2 linked regions of the Bernardetia sp. MNP-M8 genome follow. The protein of the gene in region 1 interacts with the protein of each later gene in a pairwise test. Links are inferred from orthologs where the notes say so. Each region holds a gene or a part of one and is shown on either strand. Other genes may lie near its edges. The genes, in order: def and V9L04_RS18710.

What was found.
Region 2: the proteins of def (region 1) and V9L04_RS18710 interact in binary tests that used the Escherichia coli proteins (3 or more experiments, as listed by UniProt). The link is inferred for Bernardetia sp. MNP-M8 from one-to-one orthologs.

Annotation. Positions count from the first base shown.
Region 1 is NZ_CP147012.1:3,765,287-3,773,624, reverse strand. Bases 1-2,894 are described here. They hold def (peptide deformylase), read left to right. Parts: upstream 1-1,118; coding sequence 1,119-1,670; downstream 1,671-2,894. Other genes in these bases: V9L04_RS15295 (choice-of-anchor Q domain-containing protein), read right to left, coding at 1,763-2,894; V9L04_RS15305 (hypothetical protein), read left to right, coding at 195-1,043; V9L04_RS15310 (hypothetical protein), read left to right, coding at 35-160. Also shown: more of V9L04_RS15295, read right to left, coding at 2,895-3,175; V9L04_RS15285 (DUF58 domain-containing protein), read right to left, coding at 3,791-4,666; type IX secretion system protein PorQ, read right to left, coding at 4,811-5,899; divalent-cation tolerance protein CutA, read right to left, coding at 6,112-6,420; V9L04_RS15270 (alpha/beta fold hydrolase), read right to left, coding at 6,759-7,604; V9L04_RS15265 (pyridoxamine 5'-phosphate oxidase family protein), read right to left, coding at 7,609-8,061; V9L04_RS15260 (TIGR01777 family oxidoreductase), read right to left, coding at 8,161-8,338. UniProt on the Escherichia coli protein: Removes the formyl group from the N-terminal Met of newly synthesized proteins. Requires at least a dipeptide for an efficient rate of reaction. N-terminal L-methionine is a prerequisite for activity but the enzyme has broad specificity at other positions.
Region 2 is NZ_CP147012.1:4,624,322-4,632,641, forward strand. What follows is about bases 2,121-4,996. They hold V9L04_RS18710 (aspartate-semialdehyde dehydrogenase), read right to left. Parts: upstream 4,128-4,996; coding sequence 3,114-4,127; downstream 2,121-3,113. Other genes in these bases: V9L04_RS18700 (dihydroorotase), read left to right, coding at 2,121-2,522; V9L04_RS18705 (nuclear transport factor 2 family protein), read left to right, coding at 2,586-3,023; V9L04_RS18715 (T9SS type A sorting domain-containing protein), read right to left, coding at 4,552-4,996. Outside these bases: V9L04_RS18685 (DUF4385 domain-containing protein), read left to right, coding at 1-122; V9L04_RS18690 (hypothetical protein), read right to left, coding at 110-616; V9L04_RS18695 (hypothetical protein), read left to right, coding at 743-1,120; more of V9L04_RS18700, read left to right, coding at 1,233-2,120; more of V9L04_RS18715, read right to left, coding at 4,997-7,836; V9L04_RS18720 (hypothetical protein), read right to left, coding at 8,089-8,320.

The sequences.
Region 1 (8,338 bases):
TTTTGTAATCAATAGAACTAACTGTATAAAAATTATGAAATCACTTGAAGAAAATTTTACTGGAAATGAAAAAGATATAGCTACCAATTTTGAACGAAAAAAAACGATAATTCTTCTAAATACATTTTCATTGAATATATTGATAGAGTTAATCACATAAATATAACTTTCATAAATTACTTTTTAATAAAAATATGACAAATTCAATTACAATTCTTTCAAACAGTCCTATTTTACAAGAAAGTCGTCAAGACCCAATTACTGGGGATTTGATAAAAGAAGGCGATAAAGTTGTTATTTGTGCAAGTTGTAAGTCTGCTTTTTTAGAAGGAAGTTGGAAGTATTTAGGAGAAAAGCATTGTAATCAAACTGAAACGTTAAGTCAAATTCCTGCTAAACAGGATTTTAAGTTTGTCAAAAGATTAAAGAAACTAGAACAGGTTATTTTTTCGGCTGAAAGTTATGGAGGAAATACAGCTTTAATTGTAGCCGTTCCGACAGGAATTATTAGTTTTATTATTTCTATTTCCTTAGTACTTAGTTTTATACAAATGCCTTTGCTGTGGGGAGTTGTGGGTTTGCTAATAAGTATTCCTTTTATTTTTAATGCTTTTCAAACAAAGGGAATTGAAGTAAAAGAAACAGCTATTTATATCAAAAAAGGATTTGGTAGAAAAAAGAGGATTGCTATTTCTGATATAAAGCAAATTGAATTTATATACCACAATGGTTTTGAACATACTCAAATGTTGAAAAATGGAGAGTATATTTCGTCTATTTCCACTCCTCCTACAATTCGTTTGAAAGGGAAAAACTATTCTACTAGTTTTACTATTAGCGAATATGATTTTAATAGAAATAGGGAGAAAGTAGTAGAGTTTTTTAGTAAAATAGCAAATATTGTCTCAGTTCACTTAAACACTAATGAAAAAGACTTTATAGAAGAGTTTGAGGCTAAAGTTTCAAACGTAAATATAAAAACAGGATTAGAAGGTATAAAAGATTTCTATGGAATATGGCATCCGTATGGTCAATTGCATTAATTATTTCTTACAAAAAAATCTTATTTTCCGTACCTTTGTCATTATTTTCATTCTCAAAAAACAAAATCTGAAATTATGATTCGTCCGATATACGTATATGGTCATACTGTGCTTCGTAAAAAAGCAACTGATATAAAACAAGATGGTTCTATTGATGTAAAAGAACTCGCAAATGATATGTTCGAAACGATGTATTCGGCAAGTGGTGTAGGCTTGGCAGGTCCTCAAATTGGTCTTGGAAAACGTATTTTTGTTGTCGATGGTGGTGCAATGGATGAAGAACTAGACGGCTTCAAAAAAGTATTTATCAATGCTGAAATTTTGGAAGAAGAAGGTGAAGAATGGACTTTTGAAGAAGGTTGTTTATCTATTCCACAGATTAGAGGTGAAGTTTCTCGTAAACCAAATATCAAAATTCGTTATTATGATGAAAATTGGGAGCTTCATGAGGAATCTTTTGATGGAATTGCTGCCCGAATTATTCAGCACGAATACGACCACATTGAAGGTGTGTTGTTTACTGATTATCTTTCTCCACTTCGAAAACAACTTTTGAAAGGAAAATTAGATAAAATTAGCAAAGGAAAAATAGCTGCTGATTATAGAGTTACATTGCCTAAAAAGTAGTTTCTTTGCAATTTTTTACCGAACGGTTCGCTCAAAACGAACCGTTCGATAATGAAAAAGTCTTTTAAAAAATAAAATTCGTAATTCTAAAACTATTCTTTCTCAAAAGCCCCAATATCAGGATTAGAATCTCTGGCTTTGCCTTCCAAATCTATCTCTAAGCCAATATCAAGACCAGCATTTATGGCAGGACTGAGCGAATCTAACCCATACTTTCCATTAAAAGCATCTTCAAATTTTGGATCTTGATTTAAAATATTTGGTAATGATGCATCTACAAGTTTAGTTTTCAGAAGATTAGCATTCCAAAATGTTTGAAAGCCTGCTTGAGGAGAAGCAAATAAAATCAATTCCTCGTCTATACTTCCCCAAATAATGTTATTTATAAAATAGGCTTTTAAATCTTCTCTGATAATTTGTTCATTTCCTGTTGTATCTACAAATGCTAAGGTATTTGAAAGCTCAAAAGAAGGTTCTTCTCTAAAAAAATTAAATCCAAAATTGGCAAACGTATTATTATAAAAATAATAATTTCCTCCTGCTCCTGCTGAAAAAGTTCGATTCAAACAATTATGAATAAGTGTATTTTGAATCAATACATCAGAATTCAAACAAAAAACACCAGCGTCAGCCATATTTCTGATAATCGTATTTTCAATAACCAAATCTGGAATTGTATCATTATCAGGCGTTCCAAAACGTATTCCTGTTTTGGCATTTTCTATCATGGCATAAGAAATTCTATTATTTTTACTATTTTCTCCAAACAAGATTCCAAACCATTGTCCTAACGCATTTTCAAATGCTCCATCATTTCTAAAACTTCCTAGCTTTACATTTTCAGTTGAATTTCCATTTATTTCCAAAGAACCAGCTACCAAAAGAGCAGCATCTGTCAGAAAAACCACTTTTACACCTGCTTCTATGGTTAGTTTACAATTCTCGTCTACCAACACATTGCCTTTAACAATATATGGCTTTTTTCCACTCCAAACAGTCTGACAATCCAAAACAGAATCTTCTAATAAAATCCCATCTTGTAACCACACAATCAAAGGCAGTTTTTCAATATTTCCATTACTTTCCACCACCAAAAAATCTTCTAATTTGGTAATTCCATCAGTATTCAATGTAGGAGGAATAATATCTAAAAAGATACGTAAACTATCATTTCCTCTCAGAAAAATATCTGTTGCTTCTTGTCTCTTAATTCCATTTATAGTCAAACGAAAAGGTGAGTTTTCTCCAGTTTGAAGATACAGACGTGAAATATTCAGAGCTTCTTTATTAAAATTTTTGATACTAGCACGCTGTACAGGCGATTCGAAACCTGTATAAAGTGTATCAAAAAATACAGTATCAGGCGAAAAACTGATTCTATTGCTCTTATCTGTACTAATCATTTCATCTTTTGGCTCACATGAAAAAAGAGAAATAGATAAAACACTAAAAAATATAAAATAGAGAATATTTTTTTTTGGAAATGATTTTACTTTATGATTCATTCTTTCTTTAATAGCTTATTTGGATTGTTTCTGTTGAGCGATAAAGGTACAAAATATAAGAACTAGAATAGTTTAGCTAAAATGTTAAAAGGCAAAAAAAATCCCAATTCAATCTAAATAAATTTAGTCTGAATTGGGATTTAATATTTTGTGCAATTTATCACTCTTACACTTTTTTAGCACTTCAATATTTCTAACTTTCATTTGAAATACTATATTGAGCCTTCTAACGGGATCGAACCGTTGACCTATTGATTACAAATCAATTGCTCTACCAGCTGAGCTAAGAAGGCTTTTGTTTTTGGTAACACAAAGGTAGTTTTTTATTTTTTAATTTACAAATAAAATTAGAATTTATTTTATTGTTAAATATTATTTTTTAAAACTCTTTTGCAACAATTTTTATCTTTTTTTGATTATTTTGTTGCTTTGTTTCCCTTAATGCAATGCAAAGGTAAGACTACTTTTTTAATTCTGCAAATAAAATTCACAAAAAATTTCATCTTTTTTTAATATAACTTAATAATTTATTGATTTTCAGAAATTTACCTTGCTTTTTTTATTCAAAAAAAATTTATAGTGATAAAAAAACTGATTTAATAGACTCTAATTAATTTATTTTCTTCTCGTCTTTCTCAGTTTGAAAAGCTTTATCAACTTAGGAACATAATCATCGTGTGTACTCAAATACAAATAATCTGCTCCATAGCGTTTACAAAGGTTTTCTAACTCTTCTCTTTTTTGTGTAAACTGTTTCTCAAAATGCTGACGATATTCTTTTGATGAAGTATTTACCCAAACTGATTTTCCAGATTCTTTATCATAAATCTGAACGATACCGAGTTGTGGCAAATCTTGTTCTCTTGGGTCGCCCAAATGAATACAAATCAAATCGTGCTGTTTGGCAACTCCTTTTAGCGCAGCTTCATAATTTTCATCAATAAAATCTGAAACCAAAATCATTACACTTTTTCGTTTAATGATATTCATTGCCATCGTAATGGCTTTAGTGAGGTTGGTTTGGTCAGAAGTAGGATTCAAATCAAAAATCACCTTCAAAATCTGGGCTGCTTGTCGGTTTCCTTTATCTGGACGTACATAACGCTCTCTTTTATCACTAAAACAAAGAAGTCCTACCGAACTTTGTTCACGCAAAGCAGAAATGGTTAAAACGCCACAAATTTCTTTTCCAATATCCAGTTTTTGCAGTCCTTGCGCTCCTACACGCTGAGAAGCACTAACATCAAGCACAAAAAAAACGTTTTGTTCTTTTTCCTCTTTGTAAGTATTGATATATGCGCCATGTCCTTTTGCCGAGATATTCCAATTGATAGTACGAACATCGTCGCCATAATTGTACTGACGAACATCATCAAATTCTAATCCTGAACCTTTAAAAACAGAATGACTTTCACCCTGCATACTTGTATTGACTGCTTTGCGAATCAAAACCTCGTATTTGCGAAGTTTACTAATTATATCTTTTAACATATTATTTTTTTGAATTGATAAAAATACAAACGCTACCGATATTAAACTCCTACGGAGTAAAATGCATTTTGTACACTTTCTTTTTCTACCAATATGAAACTCCTAAAGGAGTAAATAAAATATGATTTTAATTTCAAATAAATTCTAATTTTTTCGAAATAACTTTTTCGTATCCAATGTAAGTGTAAAGTTATTTGTTCCTCCTGCAATATGTGCCAAAGAACGGGAATATGCAAATTCAAATGAACGAACACGCAAAACTCCACCAAATGAAAAACCTACAAAAGCAGGTCTAGCTGTTACGACTAACTCACGACGACGCAAAAAATTATATCCTGCACGAACATTAAAATTCTTACTAAAAATAACTTCTGCTCCCAAAACAACTCTTCGAAGTGTTTTATCAATAACACTCGTTTCTTCTACCACTACTTGTCCATTTGCATCTAAAGTTGTACTTCTTGCAGGGTCATTATAAACAATATTTTTTCTAAAAAGCTGTTGTAATGTCAATGAGAAACGAACAGGCATTTTTTCAGGTTTTAAAGAAGCTCCCAAAAGAATATTCATAGGCATTTCATATTCTGAAGTAGGTGAATAATTACTAATCAGAAAACCTAAGTTATTCATAACTAATCCAAAACGCAAATCTTTGTCTGGGTGTGTTAGTGTTCCTCCCAAATCCACATAAACGCCTGTTGCATTGAATCCAGCAAGCTGCGAACCTGCAATTTTCAAAGTTCCACCAACCCGAAAGGCATCAAATTTTTGAGAATGACTCACTCCAAAACTATATTCACTAGCATTTATTTCTCCCAAAGAGTTTCCCAAAGCATCATAGCTTTCAATGTTTCCATAATCAAGATATTGAAATGAAAAAGCAAGATTTGAAAAACGTCCTAATTTTTTAAAATCATGTCCATAAGCTAGATTTACATTACTAATTCCTGCTGAATATCCATAATAAGCCAATGACAATCGGTCATGTGTTTGCTCAGTAAGGAGTGCAGGATTTTCGATGTGCATATTTATATCTTGTTGGTCTCCAGTATCTTGAGATGTGATATTTGCTCCTCCCAAGCCAATTACTCGTGCATGTGTAGGAAGATTAATAAATTCTAAAGATGTTTTTCCTCCAATTTGTGCAAAAGCCAAGTTCTGAATAAATAGAAGAAAGAATAAAACGAGGAAAGAATTTAGAAATAATGATTTATTAGAAAAGAATTTATACATTTCTTAGGGAATGGCTTGATAAAAAGAAGAATTCTAGCACAAGATTTTATCTCAGGCTTTATCTTTTTGTGTGCATTTTGCATGCAAAAAGAGTTTCCAAGCAGAATGCTTGAATAAGAGATTATTTTTAATTGCAAATTTATAATCTTTACAAATTTACTCGTTTTTATAAAAAAACATACCCTAAAAATATATAATTTTAAAAATCAATTTTAAAGTTGATTCTTTGCCCATTCAAAATAATTCTCATTTACTTCTATTTCCCAACAAGCAATACATGCCACGTCATAAGAATGATGTTGCTCTAAAAAATTACTCACCTGTTTTATTTTTTCAGGCAATGTTTTAGCAATCAAAACTTGTTCGTTGTCATTTTTCATATTTCCCTGCCAAAAATAACAACTTTTTATAGGCATTGAATTCGTACAGGCTACTAATTTGTTATCTAAAAGTAGTTTGGATAAATGTAAAGTTTCGTTTTCATCTTTACAAGGAACATAAAAAAATAAGAGTTTTGGCAAAATAGTATCAGAATTATTTTATTTAAAAATATATATTTTATGTACTGATGTTACGCAGTTTAGTGTTCTGTGTGCCACAGAACACGGATTTAGTTTTTTTCAACCCTGCTCTGTGGCACACAGAGCAGCCTTTTGCGTAACATCAGTTATACAGTACTAGACATGGGTGGTAAATCGTTGGTGAGGACATTATAGTTGTAAATCTCAACACAAAAAGCAGCATTTTATCTATTCAAAGTTTAGAAGACTGTTATACAAAATAACCGTGATAATCTTTATTTGATAAGCTATAAAGCATAAATAATCAAGATTGTTTTAGGTCTAATAAATTCATATTTTTATAAAATTTCCTTTATTTTTCTTAAAAAAACAGGATTACGATGAATTGCTCCATGTCCTTGATTCTGTAAAGTAATAAAATTGAAATTATCTAATTTATTATTTTTAACTAAATATTCTTTTATCATTTCTAAAGACTCATACGGAATTACTCTGTCGTTTGTGCCATGAAAAATAGTGGTAGGAACATTCGTTTTTGAGAGAAACTCAGCCGTTCTGAATTCATATTTTAATAAAAAAGTCGGCAAAAAAGGATAAGTTCGTTGTGTCATATCAGTTATACTAAAATAAGGAGCTTGTAGAATAAGAGCTTTTGGATTATTCTGACTAGCAAGCAGGGCAGCCGAAGCCGTTCCGACAGAATAACCAACAACAACTATATTTTTTTCATCATACTTTTTTTCTTTTCTGACAAAGTTGTAAGCTGTCTGTACATCACTAAAAAACTGTTCTTGACTGTGTATCTCGCCTTCACTTTTTCCATATCCTCTATAATCTAAGATAAATAAATCATAGCCTAAGCCTGTATAAACATCAGCAACACTTTTCCAAGAACTAACAGCACCTACATTTCCATGAAGATAAAAAACAAGTTTTTTCGTTTCAGATATAGAATTTTCCACATTTTTGGAATGAAATAAAACTCCATGAAGATGAATATTATCGTTTGTGGGAATTGTTATCTCTTCATGTTTATTTTTAAAATCAAAGACATAGTTTTTTTCTAATTTGCTAGGGAAAAACAATAGCTTTTCTTGAAAAAAATAAACTGAAATGCAAAGCAGTAGATACAAACTAGCCAAGATTCCGACTAACCAGAGGAATATTTTTTTGAGTTTTTGCATACTTTTATTTTGAATTGTAGAGTTTCTTTGCATTTTCTATCTGTTCTTTTTCGGTAGTTTCAGGAAAAACTATATAACTAGGAGCAATTATTTTCTTTATCTTCTCTAGTTTGATTTTTATAACTGTAGAAAAAGGATACTTTCCTTTTGTCATTTCAATTAAAGGTCTTTCTAATTCTTCAAATTCTACATCTGATTTTTTGATAATACTTGCCTTTCCTTTTATTTGAAATCCTTTCTGAACGAAAACATCAATAAAACTAACACATACATTTGGATTTTGCACAATATTAACGACACTCTGAGGAGAGGCAATATTTGCAATGATGATATAATTGTCTTTATAGAAAGTAAATATCTCTTTGGGAGAAACATTAGGCATGTTATCTTTATCAGCCGTTGCAAGCCAACAAAGAACACTTTTGTCTATATAGTTTTTTATTTCTGAAGTAAGCATAATGAAAGTTGATTTTATTGGAAGTCATGATTAGTCATTCATTATACTGAAAACATTTTATTTATGTTCTTTTTATTAAAAAAATAATGGTACAAATCATCAAACAGTTTGCTCAATAGCCTTTCCTAAATTTGGATAATCAAACTTAAAACCTTCATCTTGTAATCTTTGAGGAATTACCCAACGGCTTTTCAAAAGTAATTCGGTTTCTGTTCGAATGAAAAAAGCTCCAATTTCTAACAAAAGTTTTGGTGTCGGCATTCCGAAAGGTATTTTC
Region 2 (8,320 bases), 860 kb from region 1 along the record:
AAGAAGAAGACCCTGTAAAAGCCGAATCTGCTAGAATTTTTAAAGAAAAATGGTTTTTAGCAAAAGACAATGAAGAGTATTTAAAACAAAAGAAAATATTTCAAGAAAATTATTCAATGTAATTCAAGTTGTTGGTAGCTTCTAAGGTCAGGTATATCAATAAAATAAGTCGCAGAGACCAAAAAAAAGTACGAAACCAGTTTCTAAAAACAAGTTTTTCGATAGTTTTTATATCGTAGCCTTTGCTTAGTTTTCCATGTAGAGGAACAAAAATCCAAGCTGTCAGAATCCAAAGTAGAAGAGTAAAGACTAAAGCAATACTAGAAAAAGAATAAAAATTACTCATTCTGTTTCTTATACTTTCGCCTACATAATTGTTTTGAAGAGTATAATCTACTTCATATCCTTCCCAAACGAGCCAAAAGGATAATCCAAGTTCTATGAGCATAGGTAAAATTACTATTTTTCCTGTCAGTGTAGTATGTGCAGAATGGAAGTTATGAAAATTTTGTTTGCCTACTTCTTTAAAAATAGGATAATGAACTATCTGCACAAACCAAATAAGTCCAACTAAAAAGCTGGTAATCAGTAGGTTTGAAAGTAAAATAGGAGACATAATTGAGGATTGAAAATTAAGTAATTTTTTTAAACTAGGATTAATTTATGATTTTGTGCAACCAAATTTAGGAATTAGCATCTCAAATATAAATTTATCTCAAATTAATTACTAAATCTATCGTTTATGAACTTTGTTAAAGTATCTGCTTCTTTTTTTATTTTTATTTCCATTTATTTTTTTTCTTCCATTTCTACATTTGCTCAATTAGATAAAAATTCGTGTCAAGAAATTTTAGGTGGTTTAAAAACAAAAGACTTTGAGGGATTATCGCTCATTACACACATACTAACAACAGATTCTCTTGTACAAAAGCCTTCTATTTATGTTTCTGCTCCTTTATTACTTGTTTTTAAGGAAAACTATCTCATAATAGAAGGTAATAGTGAAAAAAATCAAAGAAGTGTATATTTGCCTTACAACAGAATTAAATTTATTACAACTTACAACTGGAAACGTATCTTTTCTAGTGGCAAAACAATAGAGATTCATTTAATGGATTGATGAGAAACAAATAAATATTTGCTTTTATCTTAGCCAATTTGTGACAAAACTTTCAAACAAAGTTTTTACCTTTGCATCAAATACCAAAAATCACAGTTATTAATTTATAAAAATGCAATCGGAACAAACAACTGCACATTGGCTTCCAAAAGTAAGAATCATTAACTCAGAATATGATTCGAAAAAAGAATTTTGTATTGGAATAGCAGATGGAAAAATTACCCATCTAGTAGAATACAATCCCTCTATAACAATTCCTATAAATTATAAAAAAATAGATTGTGAAGGTGCTTTTGTTTCAGTGGGTTGGTGCGATATGCGTGCTTTAGTAACTGAACCAGGAATGGAGCATAGAGAAACGCTAAATACAGCAAGTAAAGCTGCAAGTTTGGGAGGTTTTACACAAGTTGCCATTTTACCAAATACGAAACCAACTTTAGAAAATAAAGAAAATGTTTATTTTTTAGAACAAGAAAATAAAAAATCTAATTCAAGAGTAGAATTTTTAGCAATTGCAGCCCTTACACACAAAGCAGAGGGACAAGAAATGACGCAAATGTATGACCTTCATAAAGCTGGTGCAGTTGCTTTTTCCGATGGCTTGAAAAATGTGTCTCATACAGGCGTTTTGATGCGAGCTTTACAGTATGCACAGGCTTTTGATGGACTTGTTATGCAACTTCCTTCTGATAAAAATCTTGCTAATGGACACATGCATGAAGGAATTACATCGACAAAATTAGGTTTGAAAGGTTTGCCATCTATTGCTGAGGAAATGATGATTCAAAGAGATTTGGAAATTTTGCGTTATACAGGTGGAAAAATTCATTTTTCTACTATTTCGACGGCTCGTAGTGTAGAACTTATCCGAAAAGCAAAACAAGAAGGATTAAACGTAACATGTGATATAGCAGCCTATCAACTCTCTTTTTTAGATGAAGATTTGGCTAAAAATTCATTTATTTTTGATACATTTTTGAAAACTTTTCCCCCTTTCCGTACTCAAAATGATGCGACGGCAATTTTGGAAGGCTTGAAAGATAATACAATTGATGTTATTGTTTCGAATCATAATCCACACGATGAAGAAACTAAAAAACTAGAATTTGATTTGGCAGAATTTGGAATAATTAGTTTTCAAACAGCTTTTGCAGCTATCAGAAAGCAAACTGAACATATTTTGAGTATAGAAGAATTAATAGAAAAATTTACTACCAATCCAAGAAAATTACTAAAACTAGAGCAACCTCAAATCAAAGAAGGACAAAAGGCTAATTTGACAGTCTTTTATCCTGACCAAGAATGGGAATTTAGAAAAGAAACAAATGTATCAAAGTCTAAAAATTCTCCGTTTTTTGAATTAAAAAATAATTTGAAAGGCAAAGTTATAATAACATTTTGAAAATTAAACTTATCAGTACATCTCAAAGATGTCTGACAGTTAAAACACAAACTTCTAAATTACATGAAAAACATTCTTATTTTATTTTTGCTTTTTTCTCTTTGTCTAACCTCTTTTGCTCAAACTGTGAAATCAAAAGATGTAGCTCAGATTATGCAAACTTTTCAGAATCAACAAAAGGCGTGGAATAATGGCGACTTAGAAGGATTTATGAATGGATATTGGCAATCTGACTCTTTAAAATTTATTGGAAAGAATGGAATTACATATGGATATGAAGCTACTCTGAACCGTTATAAAAAATCATATCCTGATACAGCAACAATGGGCAAACTTCAATTTGATATTTTATCCTTTAAAAAATTAGATAAAAAACATGTTTTTGTAATTGGAAAATGGCATCTTAAAAGAGATGAGAAAGAAGATTTAGAAGGTCATTTTACGTTGATTTGGGAGAAAATCAATAAAAAATGGGTGATTATTGCAGATCATTCTAGCTAGAAATAAATTAAAAATTTAGATTTTAGAAGTAAGAAGTAAAAGCCAATAAAAAAGAGTTCAAAAATTAATATTTGAACTCTTTTTTGATTTTTATACCGTTTCTGTTTTTAATAAATTTTCTTTTACCAAATATTCAGCAATCTGAATAGCATTTGTGGCAGCTCCTTTACGAAGATTATCAGCCACAACCCACATATTGAGCGTGTTTTTCTGACTTTCATCTCTTCTGAGTCTTCCTACAAAAACCTCATCTTTTCCTTCTGAATTAATTGGCATTGGATATTCAAATTTGCTTACATCGTCCTGTAAAATAATTCCTTCTGAATTTTTCAAGATTTCTCGTACTTCATTCAAATCAAAATCATTCTCAAACTCTACATTGATTGCTTCTGAATGTCCTCCCATAGTTGGAATACGAACAGCAGTAGCTGTCACCTGAATAGAGTCATCACTCATAATTTTTTTGGTTTCCAAAACCATTTTCATTTCCTCTTTTGTATAGCCATTTTCTAAGAAAACATCAATATGAGGAAGTACATTTAAATCAATAGGATGTGGATATACTTTTGTTGCTGTTTCGCCTTTTCGCTCACTCATAAGCTGATCAACAGCAGCTTTTCCAGTTCCAGTTACAGACTGATAGGTAGAAACAACTACACGTTTGATTTTATATTTTTTATGTAATGGATTGAGAGCCACTACCATCTGAATTGTTGAACAGTTTGGATTGGCAATTATTTTATCATTTTCATTTAGGTCGTGAAGCTCATGAGAGTTTACTTCTGGTACAACTAATTTGTAGTTTGGATTCATTCTCCAAGCCGAAGAATTATCGATTACAATTGTTCCTTTTTCTGCAAACTTTGGAGCAAACTCTAAAGAAACAGAACCTCCAGCTGAAAAAATAGCAATATCTGGAACAGCATCGATAGCTTCTTGCATGCTATGTACACGATATGATTTTCCATCAAATTCAATTTTATTTCCTACTGAACGCTCCGAAGCAACAGCAATAAGCTCAGAAACAGGAAATTTACGATTTTTCAAAACTTGTAACATTTGAGTTCCTACAAGTCCAGTAGCTCCTACAACAGCAATTTTCATTTTTTATGGTAGTTTAGATATATTTTCAATACTGATAAAATAAATTATACTCAAACTCATTAAGATTTAGAAAATTGAGCTACTTATCAGTACACCTCAAAGGTGTCAGACACTTTTTAACTGTACTGACACCTTTGAGGTGTCTGACAGTTCAAGCATATACTTCTAAAACTGATTTTGATTGAGTATAGAACAAAAGTAAGACTTTATGAATTAATTTGTTTCAAAATCTGAATTATGAGATTCAATTTTTGATAATTTAGTAAAATAGATAAAAAAACGCTTCTCTATTACTAGAAAAGCGTTTTTTGTATTTTTATTAAAAATACCATCAAAAACAGTATTTTATCAAATTCAACAGTCTTGAAGGCTGTTATACAAAAATAACCATGATAACCTTTAATTTATTATCAAGCAAAATAATCTATTTTTGTAATACTACTTTTTGTACATATAATTTGTTGTTATGTATAGCTTTCAAAATATAGGTACCACCTACAAATTTTTGAATATTCAGTTCTACATTTCCACCACCTTTACTAGAAGTACGTACTACTTCTTGTCCTGTGATTGTATAAACACGAATATCATAATTACCTGTTATTTTAGGTAATTCAAAACGTACTTTGTCTTGTGTAGGATTTGGATACACTTTTAGACTAATTGCATCAGTAGGATTTAAAATGCCTGTAATTCTATCATATTTGATTCCTATGTCAGAAGACCAAATACCACGTCCGTGCGTACCAATTACAAGTTGCCCATCATTTTCTTTTACCACAAGGCTAAAGACAGCTACTGCTGGGAAGTTAGGAACAAGTGACCAAGAGGCTGCATCATCATAAGAAGCCATAATACCAATTTCTGTTCCGACTAAAAGAGTATCTCCTTTTACAACCATTGAAAAAGGTACTACATCAGGAAATCCTTTACTACTTGTTGTATTTTGACCAAATCCAGAAATATCTTCCCAAGATTGCCCTAAATTTTTTGTACGCCATATTTTTCCTACACCTGCCTGTCCAAATAACATATAGGCTTCATTTCTATTTTCAGGATTAGTTGCAAAGCCAGAAGATACACCAATATTTATTGAATTTGGTAATGGAGAAAATGTTTCTCCTCCATCTTTTGAAAGGAACATAGTACGGTCTTCTGACATTCCACTACCTGCCCAAACGATATTTTGGTCACATAATGAAGGAAATATATTTGTAGTAGAGCCATTGTAATTCCAAAGTTCATCAGTGATAGGTTTTGCTTTCCAGTCTTGTCCAAAATTAGTAGATTTGAATACACCACTAGAACCTACTGCAAATACTACATCAGGAGCTACAGGAGAATATCCCAAGCGAGTAACAAAAGGAGCTGTATCATCTTCTTTATCGCTAATTCCTGTTGATGAAAATGAGACACTATTTCCTCCATCAGTAGAACGAACAATATCATTGTTTGTATAAGAAACGAGCATGAAGTCTGGTTTGGTTGCATGCCAAACACATTCCATTCCATCTCCACCATATACCTCTTTATAATCTGTTGAAGCATCTCCATCTTGACTAATTGAGAGTAAAGAGCCATTGTCTTGTGTTCCTCCTAAGTATTTGTCTTGTGTAGGATGTCTGTCTGCTCTATAAAACTGTGCAGTAGTTACATTATTAGTACCCTTATTGTCAATTTCTTTCCAAGAATTTCCGAAATTATCAGAGTGCCCCAATCCACCATCATTAACAGAAATCAAGCGAGAACCTGCAAAAGTTAACATATGATGATCTACATGAAGCTGATCACCACTAACAGGACCAGGGGTTTCTCCTTGTGATACACGCCCATGTGTCATACGTGTAATTTGGCTATCTTGATAAGTAACATCTCCATAGTTAAGACGCAAAACAGATGAGGCAGTAGGAGAAAATGAAGAGTTTGGAGTCAAGAAAGGCCATAAGAAATAAATTTGATCTACTTCATGTCCTGCATTTACTGTAATTCTATCACTAGGAGTTGTTTCATAAGGAATAGCATGCACAAACATATATTCACGAGTATTTACATAAGTTGGATCATTTGCTTCATCTCTTTCTGTAAAACTAAATTCTCCATCTCCTACATTATCACGAAAAGAAAACATAAGTTGCCTATTGTTTTCTATATCCCAAACTTCAAAAGGCACATCTACATAATCTTGATATACATATTCAGAAGCTGCAACACCTGAAGTAGCTCCTCCTCCTGCAGCTAAAAAACGGTGTGCTTTCTGTGACTTTCCAGGTCCAAAACGAAACTCTACAGTTACAGACTTACTAGGATTTTTTATTTCTACTCTGCCACCCCACTCAACAAAACCAGTAACACTTGTAAAACTAAGAAAATCTAAGTTTTCTTTCTCTCCACCCAAGAATTTACGAACTTTTCGGGTAGTTGCTGTATTTATTGTAGCTTTCCACAAATCTACGCCACCCCAATATACTGTGTTCTCATCTGTTGGATTTACGACAATAGCATTATCATAGAAGCCTTGTTGTAAATAATCTTCTCTTTTCTGAGTACGATTTTCTTCAACTATTTTCCAAGAAATACCTCTATCAGATGAAACTAAAAGACGAGATACAGCACCTGCAATATCTACAGAAGCATATATAATAGCTGGGTTTGTAGGAGAAATAGCTAGTTCAGAACGTCCTACACCACCACTTGCTGTTGCTTGAGTTTCTGCTACAGAAGTCATTGGAGTATCTTGCCAAGTAAGTCCTGCATCAGTAGAACGAATTAATTGACCTCCTTCACCTCCAGTACCGACAGCATACATGTTATTGAAGTTACCTGGTTCTGCAATTATTTGTTGTAATCTTTGAGTGTTATTATAGACACTTGTCCAAGATGTTCCTCCATTTGTAGAACGGAATATATTAGATGTAAAGCTATCCTCAGGATCAGTTCCTTTACTTTCAAAAGGGTTGTAAGAAGAGGTTACCAAAACTAAATTTGGATCAGTAGGAGAAACAATAACACGAGTTCCATGTAAAAAATCTGTTATACGAGGCACTGTAGCAGTTATACGATTCCAAGTATCTCCTCCATCAGTAGATTTAAAAACACCTCCACCATTAATACCAGCATTACCAAAAGGTGTTTCTCCTGTGGTTGCATACATAATATTTGGACTAGATTGTGCTTGTGCAATGGAAGTGATACCTAAGTGAGACATATTTCCTGATTTGTCTGTCCAAGTGTTTCCTCCGTCGGTAGTTTTCCAAATACCACCACCAGCAGTACCTATAAACCAAGTATTTTTAGAAGTATCTCGTACGTCCACAACAATACAACGAGTACGTCCAGCTACGTTACCAGGACCTCGCTCATCAAATACAAACTCTTCTTCAGTACGAGCATTACGAGTAGCTTCTAGGCTACTTTCTAAAGCTAATTGACGATACCCTATTTTATAGTTAGGATGTTTTTCTCCTTCCTTGGTACGAATATCATTCATATATTTTAAGTAACCCGAGATTTCCATTGTCTTTACATATCCCTCTCTGTTACGTATAGCAGCTTTTTTTGCAGCTTGCTTTTCTTTCCAGTCTTCTATATTTATACTTGATTCTTGTTTTTGTGATAAATCAACAGAAGTAGTATTTAGTTGAAAGTATCCAAAAATACCTGTACTAATTCCTAGGACTGTTACTCCAGTTAATAGGTATTTTTTATTCATTTTTTTTAAATTTTAAAAGTAAATCAGTTTATTATTTTGTTTTCAAATAAATTATTAGCAATCAATCCCCAAAAATATCTTCTTGATTAAAATAATGTTATAATATGTAAAGATACTAACCACCTTGTCTTTTAACAAATAGATTCATCATAATTCAATTAATAAAAAAAATCTTCTTAGCGTTTACTAAGAAGATTAATAATTTTTGAATCAAGAGAATATAACTACAAAAAGCTAAATTTTTATCAATTATTAAAACTCATCATCTTCTGAAATATAATCATCATATTCATCGAAATCAGTATCAAATTCGTCAAAATCTGGATCTAAATCAAGGTCTGAAAAATCATCCTCTAAATTAAATTTAGTATCGTCGTCGTCATCTAGATTTTTCACATTCCAAGTAGTTGAAGAAGCTTGATTAGAAAAAGAAGATGGTTCTTCGATAGAAATTAAGCTTTCTTGAGAGGTGTAATTATTTAAT